Regions from separate parts of the Fictibacillus iocasae genome, predicted to be linked through region 1. Evidence: riboswitches for the same ligand, from Rfam matches in the RefSeq annotation. Region 1 holds a riboswitch; each other region holds the start of a gene.
What was found. A riboswitch is a leader RNA that binds a small molecule or an ion and turns the genes downstream of it on or off. The one in region 1 is predicted to bind thiamine pyrophosphate.
Positions count from the first base shown of each region.

Region 2: linked by a shared signal. The riboswitch ahead of thiC (phosphomethylpyrimidine synthase ThiC) and the one ahead of thiT (energy-coupled thiamine transporter ThiT) in region 1 are both predicted to bind thiamine pyrophosphate.
Region 3: linked by a shared signal. The riboswitch ahead of ACFQPF_RS01125 (ABC transporter substrate-binding protein) and the one ahead of thiT (energy-coupled thiamine transporter ThiT) in region 1 are both predicted to bind thiamine pyrophosphate.
Region 4: linked by a shared signal. The riboswitch ahead of thiD (bifunctional hydroxymethylpyrimidine kinase/phosphomethylpyrimidine kinase) and the one ahead of thiT (energy-coupled thiamine transporter ThiT) in region 1 are both predicted to bind thiamine pyrophosphate.

Region 1 covers NZ_JBHTCP010000016.1:126,770-131,462, forward strand. Annotated here, with positions in the region: gene rsgA (ribosome small subunit-dependent GTPase A) at 1-535, shown strand, start outside; gene rpe (ribulose-phosphate 3-epimerase) at 538-1,185, shown strand; TPP riboswitch at 1,206-1,313, shown strand; gene thiT (energy-coupled thiamine transporter ThiT) at 1,393-1,965, shown strand; gene ACFQPF_RS10570 (thiamine diphosphokinase) at 1,955-2,602, shown strand; gene spoVM (stage V sporulation protein SpoVM) at 2,707-2,787, shown strand; gene rpmB (50S ribosomal protein L28) at 3,632-3,820, opposite strand; gene ACFQPF_RS10585 (Asp23/Gls24 family envelope stress response protein) at 4,056-4,418, shown strand; gene ACFQPF_RS10590 (DAK2 domain-containing protein) at 4,436-4,693, shown strand, end outside.
Region 2 covers NZ_JBHTCP010000013.1:100,904-105,596, forward strand. Annotated here, with positions in the region: gene ACFQPF_RS07175 (response regulator transcription factor) at 1-614, opposite strand, end outside; gene ACFQPF_RS07180 (VOC family protein) at 617-991, opposite strand; gene ACFQPF_RS07185 (acyl-CoA thioesterase) at 1,195-1,686, opposite strand; cobalamin riboswitch at 2,165-2,380, opposite strand; TPP riboswitch at 2,544-2,658, shown strand; gene thiC (phosphomethylpyrimidine synthase ThiC) at 2,809-4,587, shown strand; gene ACFQPF_RS07195 (hypothetical protein) at 4,565-4,693, shown strand, end outside.
Region 3 covers NZ_JBHTCP010000002.1:236,752-241,444, forward strand. Annotated here, with positions in the region: gene ACFQPF_RS01105 (TatD family hydrolase) at 1-412, opposite strand, end outside; gene ACFQPF_RS01110 (ABC transporter ATP-binding protein) at 409-1,158, opposite strand; gene ACFQPF_RS01115 (ABC transporter permease) at 1,158-1,907, opposite strand; gene ACFQPF_RS01120 (MTH1187 family thiamine-binding protein) at 1,904-2,194, opposite strand; gene ACFQPF_RS01125 (ABC transporter substrate-binding protein) at 2,209-3,192, opposite strand; TPP riboswitch at 3,276-3,386, opposite strand; gene ACFQPF_RS01130 (DNA alkylation repair protein) at 3,638-4,324, shown strand; gene ACFQPF_RS01135 (DUF6359 domain-containing protein) at 4,600-4,693, shown strand, end outside.
Region 4 covers NZ_JBHTCP010000050.1:49,247-53,939, forward strand. Annotated here, with positions in the region: gene ACFQPF_RS15940 (hypothetical protein) at 1-2, opposite strand, end outside; gene thiW (energy coupling factor transporter S component ThiW) at 60-563, opposite strand; gene thiE (thiamine phosphate synthase) at 542-1,207, opposite strand; gene thiM (hydroxyethylthiazole kinase) at 1,204-2,028, opposite strand; gene thiD (bifunctional hydroxymethylpyrimidine kinase/phosphomethylpyrimidine kinase) at 2,015-2,833, opposite strand; TPP riboswitch at 3,013-3,122, opposite strand; gene ACFQPF_RS15965 (IDEAL domain-containing protein) at 3,502-3,735, shown strand; gene ACFQPF_RS15970 (YecA family protein) at 3,927-4,693, shown strand, end outside.

The sequences.
Region 1 (4,693 bases):
TGTTAGCGATGAAGAAAAAGAAAGTATTGAAGAATACATGTCTATGTACCGTGATATCGGGTATGAAGTGATTCCAACATCAACGAAGGCTGCCGCAGACCTGCCTCATTTTCATGAGCTTTTTAAAGATAAGGTGACAGTGTTTGCCGGACAGTCGGGAGTAGGAAAATCATCACTGCTGAACCTGATCAATCCTGAATTGAACCTGGAAACAAATGCGATCTCCACTCATCTTGGCCGAGGAAAGCATACGACTCGCCATGTAGAGCTGATCCCTTTTGGAGAAGGGCTTGTGGCGGACACACCAGGCTTCAGCTCACTCGATTTTACGGACATCAGCACAGAAGACCTATCCCGCTTATTTCCAGAAATGGAGAGCCGTCTAGATGGCTGCAAGTTTAGAGGGTGCACCCATACATCAGAGCCAAAATGCGCGGTCAAAACTGCTGTTGATGACGGCGAGATCCATAAAGGCCGTTACGATAACTATGTCAGCTTTCTGCAGGAAATTAAAGAACAAAAAAGGAGATATTAACCATGGTTAAAGTTGCGCCATCCATCCTTTCAGCCAATTTTGCTGCTTTAGCAGATGATGTTGCTGCAGCAGAAAAGGCTGGTGCGGATTATATTCACGTTGACGTGATGGACGGGCATTTTGTGCCGAACATCACGTTCGGTCCACTGGCTGTTAAGGCGATCCGGCCAGCGACATCGCTTCCTCTTGATGTCCACCTTATGATCTCGAATCCAGACCAATACATTCAAGAGTTCGCGCATGCGGGTGCAGACATCATATCAGTTCATGTTGAGGCTTGTCCTCATCTGCACAGAACGATTTCATATATAAAAGAACATGGTGTTAAAGCGGGTGTTGTACTGAACCCGGCAACACCTGCAGAAAGCATACGACATGTCATCGAGGAGGTCGATTTGGTGCTGGTTATGACGGTGAATCCAGGTTTTGGAGGCCAGGCGTTCATTCCCGGCATGCTGCAGAAAATTTCTCAAATTCGCAAGATGGCCGACGATCTCGGTCTGGATGTTGAGATTGAGGTAGACGGCGGCGTAAATGCTGAAACGGCAGTACTTTGCCGTGAAGCCGGTGCGAATGTGCTTGTGGCAGGATCAGCCGTGTATGGGAAAAACGACTTAAAGGATGCAATCTCGTCCATCCGTGGTGTATAATATAAGCAGGAAAAAATAATCAGTGCCACAGGGGGAGTCTTTCAAAAAGGCTGAGAGGGGAGTATGCTCCCGACCCTTTGAACCTGAAGCAGGATCATGCCTGCGTAGGAATGTGGAGAACTTGACTTTGTCGTTTGCAAAGCAGCCTTCTTTCACATGATGGCTGCTTTTTATTTTTTCTCCAGCATACTGAAAGGAGAGAAAGATATGGAAAGAAAAACGTTAGGGCTGCTGACTGAAGCGGCAATCATGAGTGCGCTCGCCGTCATTTTAGGTTTTGTGAAATTCAATGGCTTCTGGCCGAACGGAGGCTCTGTCAGCCTCGAGATGGTGCCGATCTTTTTTATGGCATTCAGAAGAGGTCTTGCGGGAGGATTGATTACAGGTTTGGCTGTCGGTCTGCTTCAGCTGATGTTCAACTTTTCAGCCGTTCATCCATTGTCTATCGTACTGGATTATCCGATCGCTTTTATGGCAGCAGGGCTTGCAGGAATGTTTGCGCTACCAGCCAAAGAAAAGGCATCAAAGCGCTCGCTGTACTTGGTCACCGGAATTTTTCTCGGGTGTACGGTTCGTTTTGCTTCACATGTATTGTCGGGAGCCGTGTTTTTCGCAAGTTATGCACCAGAAGGGATGAACCCGTGGCTTTACTCGGTGTTATATAACGGATCGTATATGCTGCCCATATTCTTGATCACGTCCGCGGCAGCCTTGTTCATTACGAGTTCATCTCCTCGGTTGATTCATACCGGCCGCTCAAAAGCAGAACATGCCGCGTAAGATTATCATTGCAGCTGGAGGGCCGCCTCACTATTGGCCGGAAATTGACCATTCCGAAAAAGCTGTATATGTTGGCGCTGACAGAGGGGTCTATCATCTTCTTGAAACAGGAATTATTCCTCATTATGCTTTCGGCGATTTTGATTCGGTTACAGAAGAAGAAAAACGCAAGATTCAGCAAGCTGACATGATGATGGTGGAATATGAAAAAGAAAAGAACGCAACCGATTTGGAGCTTGCGCTAGATTGGGCTGTCAGCCAGCGCCCTTCATCCATCGAGTTGATCGGCGCGACGGGAGGGCGGCTCGATCATGCCCTTGTTAACATTCAGCTCATGCTTAAAGGACTCAAGAACGGAGTGAAAACCGTCATGAAAGACGTTCAGAATGAAATGGAGCTGTTTCTGCCTGGAACTTACGAAATAACCACCTCCGAATTAGGCGAAGCTAACTATATTTCCTTCCTGGCGTTCTCTTCTGAAGTGAAGGGGATCACCCTCAAAGGATTTAAATATCCTCTGGAAATGGCAGATCTTCACATAGGATCGTCGCTTTGCATTTCAAACGAGCTAGCCGATAAAAGTGGTACTTATTCCTTTACATCAGGCATATTATTGATGGTAAAGAGCCGTGATTAACCCGGAATCACGGGTTTACAGGCCCCGCAACTTATTATTAACGGGGAATATAGTAATTATGGGTGACTTCCATTATACTTTAGCGGGCCTGGAGGAGGGGTAAGATGAAGTTCTACACGATTAAATTGCCTAAGTTTTTAGGGGGATTCGTCAGAGCCATACTCGGTTCCATGAAAAAAGGGTAAACGTAAAAAAACGCCGCTGCAGGCGTTTTTTTACGTTTTTTTTTCTTTTTTTTGAGAAGCTTACTTAAACAACGTATTCTAATAAATTTGAAGAGCCGAATGGATTTGTTCCATAAGAAGACACAGGAGAATTTCTTAACATCGCAGAATTGTTATTTATTGTACATCTTTGAATACGACAATTGATAAAGTTGATCTTCGTCTCAGGTGCCGACTCCTCGAAAATGAAAATCACATTTTCTAGCATCTGATGTTTTGCTGCGTAGCTTTCCTTATCCTGCGTGTGGGAGTGAGAAGGTGAGACCCTTCAATGGCGCTTGGAGAGCGTTGGGGCTCACCTTGTCCAGCTACGGCGGCTAGTCCCTCGAGTCAGAAGGATGAATGGTCCAGTAAGGCAAAGAGCGCCTTCCTTGCCCCTTCACCTTCTGCTGGTCGGGACTGAACGAGCCGCCTCCGCATTTCGGTTTGTCCAGCTACGGCGGCTAGTCCCTCGAGTCAGAAGGATGAATGGTCCAGTAAGGCAAAAAGCGCCTTACTTGCCCCTTCACCTTCTGCTGGTCGGGACTGAACGAGCCGCCTCCGCATTTCGGTTTGTCCAGCAGAAATGGCTAGCTCCTCGAGGTCAAATGAGCCAGTGCCCAATAAGTCACAAACCGATTCTTTAGGTCCCTTTCTCATTTGCTTGCCCTAGGCTGAACGAGCCTTTTTTTGCTTTTCGGCATCACCCCGCGGAAAGCATGCACCTGGAATGGAAATCAACTTTCATCTCTTAATTCATAAAAACATCTTTGATAAAGCAGAAACCAAAATAAAAAAGCATCGGCACGTGTGCCGATGCTTTTTATTAAACGCGCTCTACCTTCCCGGACTTAAGTGCGCGGGCAGATACGTAAACTCGCTTAGGCTTGCCATCCACAAGGATGCGGACCTTCTGAACGTTTACGCCCCAGCTTTTCTTCGCTTTGTTCATCGCGTGAGAGCGTTTATTTCCTGTCTTCGGTGCTTTTCCAGTAATGAAACATTTACGTGCCATGTTGATGTACCTCCTTCGTTACAGCAAAAAGCTATGAATCAATTCAGTCGTATGTTAAATACTAACTTATATTAGCATGAGTCACAACGGTTTGCAACATTAGAAATAAAACATTTCAAGTAAATTTGCTTGACAAAGCTTTCAGAACTGGTGTGAAATGGACTAGTCCTTTTAAATCAAGGTAAAGTATAGTAAAATGTTTGGTAGCCATATAAATTAAAAGGGGGATTTAAGCATGTCCATTGAAATGAAAACAAATTATGGTCAGATTGATATTTCAAACGAAGTTATCGCGACAATTGCAGGCGGCGCAGCGATCGACTGTTACGGCATCGTCGGAATGGCGTCTAGAAAACAGCTTAAAGACGGACTTTCTGAACTTCTTGGACGTGAAAACTTTTCCCGTGGAATCGTCGTAAGGCAGGAAGAAGACGAAGTGCATATCGATATGTACATCATCGTCAGCTATGGCACGAAGATTTCAGAAGTGGCACACAATGTCCAAAATAAAGTAAAGTACACACTTGACCAGATGCTAGGATTATCCGTTGATTCGGTTAACATCTATGTTCAGGGTGTAAGGGTAACCACCCCTTAAGTTAGGAGGAAAGGTTTGTGTCTTTAAAGGTATTAGACGGTAACAAGTTCGCTCAGATGGTGCTTGAAGGAGCAGCGAACTTATCCAAAAATGCGGCAATGGTTGACGCCTTAAACGTATTTCCTGTCCCAGACGGAGATACCGGAACAAACATGAATTTAACCATCACATCAGGTGCGAAAGAAGTAGAGAAAAGCAAGGAAAATCATGTTGGAAATGTAGCAGCATCATTTGCTAAAGGCTTGCTGATGGGGGCCAGAGGGAACTCTGGTGTC
Region 2 (4,693 bases), on a different contig from region 1:
TCCAGTTTTTTGCGCAGCCGGTTCACGTTCACGGTAAGCGTGTTGTCGCTCACAAAGCGTTCATCGTCCCATAGGCTTTTGATCAGCTCGTCGCGCGTCACGATTTTGTTTTTGTGTTGCAGCAGTTTTTTTAGGATAAACATCTCATTTTTCGTCAGTTCAATGACTTCTCCGTTTAAGGTGACCGTATTTTTGTCGCTGTCTATCGCTGCACCAAACCACGTTTTTAACGTGATGGCGTCGCTGCTGTAGTTATAGACACGCCGTAGGACAGCCTGGATTTTAGCGATGAGCACGTCAAAATGAAACGGCTTCTGTACAAAGTCATCCGCACCAAGCTGCATCGACATGACCATGTCAGTCGGATGGTCACGAGAGGATAAAAAGAGAATCGGCACGTTAGAATGAGAGCGGATCATCCGGCACCAGTGAAAGCCGTCAAACTTTGGCAGCTGAATATCAATGATCACAAGGTCTGGCTTGACGGTCGTGAATTCCTGCAGAACATTTCCAAAATCCTGAATTCCATGAACCGCGTAGGACCATTGCTGCAGCCTATCTTGTATTTCGGAGAAAAGTGTCGCATCATCTTCAATCAGCAATAATTTAAACATTGTTATGTTCGTTTCTTCGACAGAAATTCAATGCGGTTGTTAAACGGATCGCGAAAGCTGAACCGTGTGACATTCGGAATCGGCTTCTCATTGAACGTTTCCACGCCGTTTTCTTCTAAATAGGCGCGGACTGCCTCAACGTCTTCTACCTCAAACGCTGGATGGCTTTTCGTGTCATAGTTGTCGCGGTTCTCCACGCCTACATGTACCTCAATCTCTCCTGCCTGAAACCAAGCCCCGCCGTTTCCTTTTAACGACTCTGGCTTCTCTTTTTCCGGAAACCCGAGAATATCTGTGTAAAAAGCACGCGCCTCGTTTTCAGCACCTGCCGGAATGCAAAGCTGGATATGATCAAATCTTTTAATCTGGATTTTCATGCTTGGTAGCTCCTCTCATTGGTAGCTGGATAAGTTGCGGTCCGATTAGTCAGGGTCCTTAGTCGGGGTCCGGTACGCGCACCGTATAAAGTGCGGTGCAGCAACATTCATGCTATGTGCGTACCGGACCCTGGTCATTATGTGTCTGACTTTATTATTTCCTTGTGTTATACGCTTGTCAATTAATGGGTTCTGAACACATTTCAATTAACCTGATTGTTTTCTCGTTGTATTTTCCGCTGCTCTCGCCGGATGGGTGCTGTTTCAAGCAAACGTTGCTGCATCAGTGTTTCTGGAATAACGCCTGGTACGGGGCAAGGCTTGCCATCTTCGTCAACTGCGACCATTGTGAGAATTGATGTCGTCGTGAGCTTTTTTTCTTTTTTTAATAGATTTTCAGAGAATACTTCGACGTACACTTCCATCGACGTTCGTCCGGTCGACGCGACGAACGCTTGAAGGATGAGGATGTCTCCGACTTTCGCTGAACCGACAAAATTAACCGAGTCGATTGATGCGGTAACGACGACGGAGTTGCTGTGGCGCATCGCTGTGATAGCGGCAATTTCGTCGATAAACGACAGCACCTGGCCGCCAAAAATCGTATCAATATGGTTCGTATCGGGCGGTATGACGAGCCTCGTCTGGATGGTGTACGACTGGCTGGATGGGACGTTGTAGTTTGAGAGTGTCATGTTGGTTGTGCTCCTTTATGAGTTTATTTATGCTAAAAATGCGCGCCGTTTTAGCGATTTTCGGGGTCGTTCCGCGCCAAAACAGATAGGATGCGAGCGGGTTTGTTAATGTTTCGCGCCGTGCGGATTTGCCGGCGTATTTTTAACTAGTCAACCTCCTCTTCTCAACGGCTTTCGCGCCAACTTTTGGGTTTGCGCGCCACAACTAAAATTTGCGCGCGGTTGGGGCCAGCTTGCGCGCCGAATGAGACCTCTTTCACGCCGTTGTGCGGTTGCGCGCCATTCCACTCACCTTGCGAGCGGATTTCTATCAATTATTTCGATATGCGCGCCACACGTAACAGCTTGCGCGCCAATCGCCGCTCGCCCAAACTCCCCATTAAAAAAGCACCCGTTCCGCATGAAAGCAGAACGGGTGCACAAATAAGCGTTACGAATGAATAACGTTGCGCGGCACCTCCCTATCTTCCGTAGGTTTCTAGTGTCAGTCTTCATGGCAGGTTTCCTGGCTAAGATCATCGTGCTGCTCCTGGCCTTCCCATTCCTTTCAAAAAGTGAACAGTGGCAGTGGCGAAAAATTAGTAGAGAGCACTCTCTTTTACAGTGGCGGGACCGCGCCGGGATGAACCGGACTTCCCTATTAAGCTCTTTATATAAACTAGATAAAAAGAGCACCATAAAGCGATATATGGTTGTTCAATTTTAGTGTAGCATGCGAATGCCGGGGTACGGTACTTTTTCTTGAAAATGCTGGTATAGGTAGTGATTCAATTACATGGTACCGGACCCCCGACTAGTGGTCCCGACTAAACTTGCATACATGCCCCGTCTTTTGTATGATAAACATAATTTCATAGCTTTTCTGCTAGGGGTGCCTGTTAGCCAGGCTGAGATGAGAACGCGTCTGAAGTTCTTTGACCCTTTGAACCTGATCTGGATTATGCCAGCGGAGGGAAGCAGGGCGCAGCCGAAGCACGATACATTCACATGCTATCTGCTTCATTCTACGTATGCAGCCTACTTGCACATTCCCGCCGGGTTCTCTGATCTATAATCATCAGAGCCCGGCTTTTTATTTGGCGTAATACCGAATCACCACGAAAAATGAGGAGGAATTTTTTGATGAACAAGCATGACGTGAACGTACAGCTGCAATCGCCATTTCCAATGAGCCGGAAGGTGTATCACGAGGTCAATGGTATGCGGGTTCCAATGCGCGAGATCTCGCAGCATCCGACGTCCGACAGTCTCGGGCATGAGGAAAACGAACCGATCACCGTGTACGATACGAGCGGGCCGTATACAGATTTGAATTATCGTGCTGACATCACACGTGGATTGCCTGCACTACGCCATAGTTGGATTTTGGAACGCGGTGATGTGGAGGAATACGACGGGCGCACAACTATACCGGAAGATAATGGCTACAAACGTGATGATAGTGCGCCCACAAGAACGGCTGAGTTTCCGTCAAACGGCAGGCGTCCGCTCCGTGCGGCATCTGGCCGAAACGTGACTCAGATGCATTACGCCAGGCGCGGGATTATTACGCCTGAAATGACGTTTGTCGCGGTGCGCGAAGGAATGACGCCGGAGTTCGTGCGTGATGAGGTCGCGTCAGGGCGTGCCATCATCCCATGCAACGTCAACCATCCAGAGCTCGAGCCAATAATCATCGGCCGCCACTTTCATGTGAAAATCAATGCGAACATCGGCAACTCGGCCGTCACATCTTCTGTTGCGGATGAGGTTGAAAAGATGACATGGGCGACACGCTGGGGTGCGGATACGATCATGGACCTCTCGACAGGAAAGAACATACACACGACCCGCGAATGGATTCTCCGCAACTCGCCGGTTCCGGTCGGCACGGTGCCGATTTACCAGGCACTCGAAAAGGTGTCCGGCATCGCGGAAAATTTGACGTGGGACGTGTACCGCGACACGCTGATCGAGCAGGCGGAGCAGGGCGTGGACTATTTTACGATTCATGCCGGTGTGCTGCTGCGGTACATTCCGATGACCGCAAAACGAACAACGGGCATCGTGTCGCGCGGCGGTTCGATTCTCGCCCAGTGGTGCCTCGCCCATCATGAGGAGAATTTTTTATATACGCATTTTGAAGAGATTTGCGAGATTTTAGCAGCGTACGACATTGCCGTGTCGCTCGGTGACGGGCTGCGTCCGGGATCCATTGCCGACGCGAACGATGAGGCGCAGTTTGCTGAGCTCGAGACGCTTGGCGAGCTGACGAAAATTGCCTGGAAGCATGATGTACAGGTGATGATCGAAGGACCAGGACATGTGCCGATGCATATGATCAAAGAAAACGTGGACAAGCAAATGGACATTTGCGGCGAGGCGCCGTTTTATACGCTCGGGCCGCTCACGACTGACATCGCACCAGGATACGACCATATCACGTCTGCGATCGGTGCGGCGATGATCGGCTGGTTTGGGACGGCGATGCTGTGTTATGTGACGCCGAAAGAGCACCTTGGCCTTCCGAATAAAAACGATGTGCGGGAAGGTGTGATCGCCTATAAAATTGCGGCGCATGCGGCAGATCTGGCCAAAGGGCACCCGCGGGCGCAGATCCGTGACAACGCCCTTTCAAAAGCGCGGTTTGAGTTTCGGTGGGAAGATCAGTTTAACTTGTCGCTCGATCCGGAGCGTGCACGCGAGTACCATGACGAAACGCTGCCCGCCGAGGGAGCGAAAACGGCGCACTTCTGCTCAATGTGCGGTCCGAAATTTTGCTCGATGCGCATCTCGCACAATATCCGGAAAACTCATGGCACGGGAGACGGCGGCGGTGGTGTGATGCTGGAAGACGCAGAAAAAGGGATGAAACGAAAAGCAAAGGAGTTCGTGGAAAATGGCGGCAGACTGTACACGTAATTGCACAGTGCTCGTTTTTGCGCTGCTCGCCAAGGTGCGTGAGCTGCAGGAGCAGGTGCACACACTGCAAACCCAGTGCCGCCATGTGTTTGTTGAAACGTCCGAG
Region 3 (4,693 bases), on a different contig from region 1:
CGTATACGGCATGCAGTACGATGGGCTTGTCCCACAACACCGCCGCTTTAATAAATTCCTCAAGAATCTCTGCATAGTGATCCCGATTCAGCTGTGGATTCTTTTGCCTAAGATAATAAGGAAGACCGACCTCGCCGACTGCCGTCATATCATCAAGGTGTCGGTGCATCCAATTTAGCAAATCCGCCATTTCCGAATCGGATGGCAGCGTCTGCTCGGGATGATAACCGAATGCACATTTCACAAGCGGAGAATACTTATGAGAAAGCTCCAGATTTCTTTTACACGAAGCAAGATTAAAGGACACCGAGATCATACCTTTCAGAGTAACTAAATCACGGCTGAAAAATTGGTGCAGTTCTTCATCGCTATATTGATCCAGATGAATGTGTGCATCAAAAATTGGAATCATGATTGTACCGCCAATCCCTGCTTCAGTGTGTAATAGATATCCTTTTTCACTTCTAAGAACTCTCGCGTGAGCAATATGTCTTCATTCCGAGGGCGAGGGAATGGGACGGTAAACTCTTTCACAATATGCGCAGGTTTTTGTGACAACACCACAATCCGGTCTGACAAAAACAGTGCCTCATCGATGTTATGAGTCACGAACAGAATGGTCTTTTGATGCTCCTGCCAGATGGAAAGGAGCCATTTTTGCATGTCTAAACGAGTCAGTTCATCGAGTGCTGAAAACGGTTCGTCAAGACAGATAACAGATTGCGGGCTGAGTAATGCGCGGATAAACGCGGCACGCTGCTTCATTCCGCCCGAAAGCTCGTGCGGATACGCTTTTTCATAATCACCGAGACCCGCTTTTTGCAGCATCATTCTGGCATACTCTGAATCTGCTATACCTGATAATTCTTGACCAAGCAGCACGTTGTCCAGAATGGTCCTCCACGGGAGAAGAGAAGGTGACTGGGGCATATAGCTAATATGACCTCGTTCACCAGTAATCTCATGGTTATTAAGCGAAATGTGTCCGTTATCCGGATGCAGCAGACCGCCGATTAAATGGAACAAAGTACTCTTGCCGCTGCCGGAAGGTCCGAGTATGGTGACAAACTCCCCATTGCTAACCTGCAGATCCACAGAATGAAGAATCTGCTTTTTACCGAACGAAACGGACACATTCCGAATTTTAAGCTGTGCCATTATCCCAGCTCCTTTCTCTGATGTGCAACCATTCTGCGTTCCAAGAGGACGATGATAAAAAAGAACAGCAAGCTAAGCATCATGATAGAAAATATCGCAACAAAGACGCGGTCGGTACGGAACGATGAGGAAGCGAGTGTCATGTACACACCGATTCCTCGCTCTGAGCCTAGCCATTCTGAAATCACGGCACCCATCACACTGTAGGTTGCCGCGATCTTTAATCCGGAGAAAATGGAAGGCAGGGAATGCGGCATTTCCAGCTTCCAAAACATCTGGCTTTTGGACGCACCACACATCGTAAAATAGTGCACCAGTTCTCTATCTGTCTGCTTGAATCCGTCTAGTGCTGCAATGGTTACGGGAAAAAAGCATACAAGTGTGATAACGATAATCTTAGGCAGCAGTCCGAATCCGAACCATATGACCAGCAGGGGGGCGAGCACAATGACGGGCACGTTCTGCGATAAGATGATGAAAGGATAAAGCGGCTGCCTTAAGGCGGGAACACGGTGAAGCAGGATGGCAGCGAGAAGTCCTGCCGTCGTACCTGTCAGAAATCCGACAAATGACAGTGAGGCTGTGGACAGCACGTGTACATAAAATCTGCTCCAATCTTCCAGTCCAGCTGAGAAAATTTTGAGCGGAGAGGGCAGGAGCCACGCAGGCACCTGAGTCCAGCGGCCAACAGCATCCCATACTATCAGAATGAAAAAGAGGAGCCAAAGTGCGCTCCATCTTTTTTTCATCGGTACTTCTCCGTAAGCACATCCATCGTGATGCCTTCTGGCTGATACAGCACCTTGATCTGTGAGATAACGTTCGGGCTACCGATCTCAATCATGCGCTCGTTCATTTTCTGAATGACCGCAAAAAGCTCTGTCAGGTCGCCTTCCATTGTCGTTTCAAGCGGATGAACCTCATATTTCACGCCGCTTTCATCAATGATTTTGATTGCTTCATCCACATAAGGGATGACATTTTCGCCATTCTTTGTTTTCGGGATGATCTGAATGCTGACTAATGAATTGCTCATCACAAGTGTCCTCCTTATTCCGGCAAATAGTCGTTCGTGAACGCTTTTTTCGCATCCAGCTTCTTTTCTAACAGCTTATGGTCGTACATCCAGTCGCTGTAGTTTTTCCAGACAGACAGCTTCTGCTCGCCCCAACGGTCGGCATCATCCTTGTATTTCGGAGAAAGCCACTGCTGAGATTTTTTCACCAGCTTCGAATTAAGGTCTGGCACTTCTTTTATTAAAATGTCAGCTGCTGCATCAGGCTTCTCAATCGCAAACTCATACCCTTTTGCCGCACCTTTCAAAAATGCTTTTACGGTTTCCGGATCTTTCGCGATCATCTTTTCATTGGTCGCGAGCACAGGTGTGTAATAGTCTAGCTTTTTGCTGTAGTCGGTGAGGTACTGCATGTTCAGCTTTTCACCGCGAAGCTCGGCTTCAATTCCAGTCCAGCCGTAAAAAATCCACGCGAAGTCAATGTCACGCTTCACAGCCGTGAAGAAATCGCTGTCTCCCATGTTTACGATTTTCAGCTTCTCTACATCAGCGTTTTCTTTATCCATTAGCGAAGAGAGTATCTGTTTCTCTACCGGAGAGCCCCAGCCGCCGTATGTTTTTCCTTCATAATCTTTTGGTGACGAGATGTTCTTGGCAACAGGCGAGGCGAAGCCGGACGTGTTATGCTGAATAACCGCTGCTATTGAGACAATCGGAACGTCCTGAATACGAGCCTGTGTGATTCCCTCCTGATAGCTCACGCCAAAATCAGCTTTTCCGGACGCAACAAGCTGATCGGCCCCGGCATCACCAGGCATGATAATGTCGACATCAAGTCCTTGTTCTTTAAAATAGCCTTTTTCCTTTGCCACATAAAGGCCTGTGTGGTTCGTGTTTGGCGTCCAATCTAAGACAACCTTCACTTTTTTCAGTTTGTCAGCTGTTTTCTCGCCGTCAGACGATGTGCCGCAGCCGGCGAGCAAAACGACGACGCTTAAAGCAGCGAGCCATTTCTTCATGTTGTTTCCCCCTTCAATTTACAAGACAACAAAAAAAGCACCCAGAGTTGATACCTCGGGTGCATACGGTTATATCGTAAGTTTACTAGTTTTCGTATGTTCCCTCCGCTGGTATCAACCAGATCAGGTTCAAAGGGTCAACGCTTCTACGAGCGAAATCTCAACCGGCAACACCGGTCCCCCCACATGCCTTGCTATTCATTTTTTTTGATAACGCGTTCATTATAGCACACCAGCCGGGGTACGGTACTACTTTTTACTGGTTGATCTTCTTTTAATAACAGTATTCGGGTCGATAGTGGAGGTATTCAGGTCAAAATCAGGATAATCGGGTCGTTCAGCAGATTTTACGGGTCTAAAATTTGCGGGTCTCACCTCACGAATTACTAAAAGGCATTTTAACAAAAGCATAGAATAGTAAGGTGAGAAGGAGTGAAGTGGCACAATGCTTGATTATACAAAGAAATTAAGAGACGAATTTTATAAGCATAAAGACGAAGAAAACGCAGCGCCTATGGAAGCTTATATGCGAAATCAGTTTCCTTTCGTCGGCATGAAGTCGCCTGTCAGGAAGGATGTATTTAAACAGTTCGTTAAGAAACACGGATATCCGGAGAAAGAACAGCTGCAAGAAGCCGTTAAAGAGCTATGGCGGATGCCGGAGCGAGAGCTGCATTATGCCGCTCTGGGACTGGTGGATGGCTTCTTAAAAAAGCTGGAAGAAAAAGATTACGAGTTGCTAGAATACATGATTGTGAACAAATCGTGGTGGGACACGATTGACCACATTGCCGCAAACCATGCGGGCAAGCTGTTCCGTCTTTATCCACACCTGTTAGAGACAGTCGGTATGAACTGGAGGCAATCGGACAACTTTTGGCTGAGGCGCACAATGATTTTGTATCAGCTCAAATACAAAGGTGATACTAATGTAGAGCTGTTAAAGGATATTGTTGAAGAGAACCTAGGTTCAAAAGAGTTTTTCATTAACAAAGCGATCGGATGGGCATTGCGTGAATATGCCAAGTCCGATCCAGAATGGGTCTTGAACGTGACAACGCAGCTGGCTCTTTCACCACTATCAAAGCGTGAAGCGTTAAAAAACGTATCGTCTAAAACGATTAAAGCTTAATAGGGATAAGAGAAGAGTGTTCCATTATAGGAGCACTCTTTATTGAGTTCACTTTAGATAAATCCCACCCGTTTATTCATTCATCTGATTAATATGTTTTAGAGGTCTTTTATCCTATTTTAAGATTGAATGTTAGGTTTTTGATACTATTAATGTAAATTTTATGTAAGTCTTTGGAAGTATTTTAACAAAAACCGAACAATAATACGTGTCGATATGTGTTATATTCTAGTTAAATTGACTTGTTTTACATTAAAAGTATAGGAGTGGTAAATGTGGCGTTAAACCATTTTCGTCATTTATCTAAACTGGTTCTCATCGTAACGATGGTAATCAGCTTGTTCGCACCAATCTCACAGCAGAAAGCGA
Region 4 (4,693 bases), on a different contig from region 1:
ATAATCATCTCTCCTCTGCCAGGTCTTAGCAGTTTACGGAGAACTTCATGCATTCGTGCTTATCCAGCTTTATTCTTATCTTGATGCATCACTTTTGCATGAGGCAAAAACTTTAGCAGCAAGAGGCCAATCAAGCCTCCGCATAACGAACTGAGAAAAAACGGAAGCACAAAATAAAACGCTCCTGATTTTACTCCTAAAAAGAATTCTGCGACAGGAACTGCTGCCAATGCCCCAATACCACTTGTGCCTATCCATTCCCCAGCCGCCGCTGCAGCTGGCTTCTTCCATCTGCGATATAAAAGGCCTGCCAGCAATGCCCCAAACAGGCTGCCTGGAAAGGCAAGCACTGTTCCTATTCCAAGCAAGTTGCGCAGCACAGACGTGAGCAGTGCCGAGCCAACAGCAGGAAGAGGTCCAAGCCAGACAGCAGCGATTACGTTCACAAGATGCTGGACAGGAAATGCTTTGGCAGGTCCGAACGGTATAAAAAGAACATGTGAGCTTATAACCGCTATGGCACTAAGCATCGCTGCTGCTGTCAGCTTTTGTATGCTGCGCATGCATCGGTCACCTCTTTCCACAAATTGCTCGCTGCCGTATAAGGGCTGCAGGAACCGGAGATCGCTGATATGACGCCCACTCCATCCGCACCCGCAGCGATCACTTTCTTGGCGTTCTCAGCACGAATCCCGCCAACTCCAACAATCGGAACAGAAGTAAACCGTTTTCTGATTTGCTCTACTACACCTGTCCCCAAAACACTTTTGGCATCTCTTTTTGAAGACGTTGGATAGATAGGTCCGATGCCTAAATAATCCGCACCAGCTTTCACGGCGGTGACAGCTTCGTTCAGCGAGTGAACGGATACACCTAGAATTTTTTCATTTCCGATTAAGCTCCTAATTTCCGCTATATCCCCATCGTCTTGTCCGATGTGCAAACCATCTGCTCCGCAAGCTACCATTAGCTCTGCATCATCATTGATGATCAACGGAACAGAATAGGCACGACAAAGCACTTTCAGTCTCATCGCACATTGAAGCTTTTCCTGATCTCCCAGTGCCGTGTCCCCCTTTTCACGGAATTGAAATAATGTTGCGCCCCCTCTTAGAGCGCCGCTGACAACTTGTTCGATGGATTGATTATTATGACAGTTTTCCGCTCCGGCAATGAAATACAGCTGCAGATAGTTTGACAGTTTCATATCACTCTCTCCATGACGCACTCATCATAACGCTTCTCCAGATCGTTTCCGTTTAACAGGCAAAGTTCATCCAGCAATCGGACAGCAAACGTACCGGACCCCTCACTGGTTTGTGCCGCTTTTTCGGCACACATGCCGAGCATCAGCATGGCACGTGCTGCCTTTTGAACAGGACATAGTTTAGCGGTAAGAGAGTTGGCAAGAAAAAGGGCGGTGAGTGAGGAAGCGAAACACCCTGTTCCTGTCATTTTAGCCATCAATTCATGACCTGATTTTATGATGATGGTTTTTTTGCCATTTGAAATGATGTCCTTCACACCAGTCATAACAATCAAGCAGCCCGTTTGCTGAGCGGCCTTTTCCGCAACATTTGTTAAGTGGCGAACATTCATTTCGCCATCCACACCACGGCCCTTCCATTCCTTTTCTGCGAGAAAGTGGATTTCAGCAGCGTTTCCACAAAGAGTCCTCATCGCACCTTCACTTGCGGAGAGAAGATCGTTCAGCGTATTTTGGCGCAGCTTGGTCATTCCAACAGCGACCGGATCAATGACAATTGGCACACCTTTTTGGACAGCGAGCATTAATGCTTCCGTCATTGATCTTGCTGCAGAAGGGGTTAGTGTTCCTATGTTGATGACGAGGGACTGGGCAGCCGCAACCGCTTCAGCGACTTCTTCCTCCGCATGCACCATCATCGGGCTTCCGCCTGCTGCTAGGACACCGTTAGCAAGCAACATCATCGTCACGTTATTTGTTATGTGATGGATAAGCGGCTTCTTCGTCCTAATTTCATCAAGCACGCTATTATCTTGATTCATGAGACAGCCTCCTGTACGCCCAATGATTGGTCGGTCCATGGCCGCTTCCGGCTTCAATTCCGTATTCGATAGCTGCCTGAATAAACTGTTTTGCCGTTAAGAGGGCTTCTTTCGGGGTTTTTCCGATAGCAAGCTCAGCTGTAACACAGGCTGAGAATGTACAGCCTGTCCCGTGCGTGTTTTTCGTTGCCACTCTTCTTCCTTTAAGTTCATAAAACTCACTCCCGTTATAGACAAGGTCATTGGACATATCATCATTCTCATCATGCCCGCCTTTCATCACAACAATTTCAGCACCCATCTCCCAAAGCATCACTGCTGCCTGTCTCCGGTCCTCAGGAGATGTAACAGTGTTCCCTATCAGCACCTCTGCTTCCATCCGGTTCGGTGTCACTATTTTAGCAAGAGGAAGCAGGTGCTCTTTCATCGCTTGAATGGCGTTATTCTCCAATAAAACAGTGCCGTCTTTGGCTACCATGACAGGATCGACCACTACATTGATCCAGCCGAATTCTTGAACAGCTGTTGCTGCAGCTTCAATGATCTCTTTGCTGAACAGCATGCCTGTCTTCACTGCGCCAGGCTGCAAATCATGCCCAATGGCATCTAGCTGTGCCTCTATCCCTTCAAGGGGAACCGGATAAACTCCATGAACACCTAACGTATTTTGAGCCGTAACTGCCGTAATCACACTCATGCCATACACGCTCAGCTCTTGAAATGTTTTTAAATCGCTTTGAATTCCGGCACCACCGCCGCTGTCAGACCCAGCAATCGTTAATGCTTTGTTCACTTTTAACCGCATTTTTCTGCCTCCTTTTTCGTACACTGCCTAAGCCAAAGTAGACCTTGCCTTTGTTCACTAACTTTTTGACTGCGTCAATTTCCTTCACTGTGAAAAAGTTATCCTTCCCTAGAGTACAAAAAAAGCCACCCGCTAAGATTGCAGCGGGTGGCCCAGAAATGCAGAAATAAGCATAAAAATAACGGTCCACACCGCTTCCCTACGCCAGCATGATCTGGATCAGGTTCAAAGGGTCAAGAAATCACATTTCTTTCTCAGCTTTTTACGAAAAGCTCCCCTAGCGGAATTGTATTCTTCTGTCAGTCATATCGTACAATCCATCCATCAGGCTGTCAACAAAAGAAAGGGCTATGATGAATAGCTGCTCATGTGCATCACGGTGTTTAACACGCCCAAAAATGGGGGAAGTATGGAGTAACAACATAAGTCCTTCATTCATAACCATTCACATCGAACAAGCACAAAGCAACCATTAGCTGAATAATAATACAGAAAATAATATCCAAAAGGTGGTGAAAACATCCGCACATTATACCATTTTAGAAAATTTATCTGAATTTTCTAATAAAATGGTTGTCAGGTGCAACTTTGGTCAGTATACTAGTAGAAACCTATTTCACAGACACAAGAGAAGCTGGATAGGAGAAAAATTCAAGGAGGGAAAGAGCATGAAAGACAATACGTCCTTTAACCATCAGAACAAGAATGAACTGGTCAAGTATAAGCTGCAAAAGAAAGCTGATCCATTCGCGTTCAGCCTAATTGCTCAAATGGTCCTTGATGAATCACTTCACGGTTATTACAAATCCTATTACGAGAAACGAATTGACGAAGCTTTAGAGAAACGTGACCGCGATCTGTTCATGAAGCTGACTGCAGAATATAAGAAGTTTCTAGGCTGAATATAGCCGGCACCCCTGATTTTGCCTTCTGGCCAATCATGGGTGTTGTTTTGTGCGCAGAAATCTTTCCCTCCTCTGCCCGCCCATCCCCCCTCAAATAGGTTGAATACTTCATACGAACTTGAAAAAAACCCGAGATATGCTAGTATAGGTGAGAGTTTAGTTAGTTACCTGTTTTACTGGAGGATACAATGCAAAAATTAGGAAGAAACGATGTATGTTTTTGCGGCAGCGGAAAAAAGTTTAAAAAATGCTGTCTGCACGCGGAAGAAATTGTCCTGGAGATGAAAGGTCATCACGAAGGGCTTATTAAATATGCCTTGGACCATTATCAGCCTGTACTCGCTGAAAGGACGACGAAATTTGTAGCGCAATACCCCGTTGAGAAAGAACATGAACAAACCTTTGCCAATATTTCTGTATGCTGGGATGTCTTTTGTACACCTCTTCAGGACGGCAAGACGATTACAGAGCTTTATTTCGAACAAAAGCTGCCATCCATGAGCCCGGAGACGGCTGATATTGCAAAAAGCTGGAGTCATGCTGCACCATCCTTGTATACGATTGAAGGATACGAAACAGATGCCCACCTTCTTGTTAAAGATGCATTTACAGAAAAAGGATTCACCGTACATATCAGTTCACCTCAAAAGCCATCTCAAGGTGCGCTCTTGCTAGGTACACTTGTGAATAACGGATCAACCTTTGAATTTTATATCGGTTATGTAGAGATTCCGGAAAATGAACTGCCGATGCTAAAAGAGAAAATTCTTACTCTTACTGGCCAAGGTGATGTGACAGATACATTCCGCTACAAGTTTCCAGCGGTTCTCCAAATCGCCTTAGGTGATAATGCAGAAAAAAGTGAATCCAACTTGGTTACCGCAGAAGACTCGTTATCTCCTGTTCTCCTGCTTGTTAAACAGTATGCGGAACCGGATGTATACAAGCATGCGGC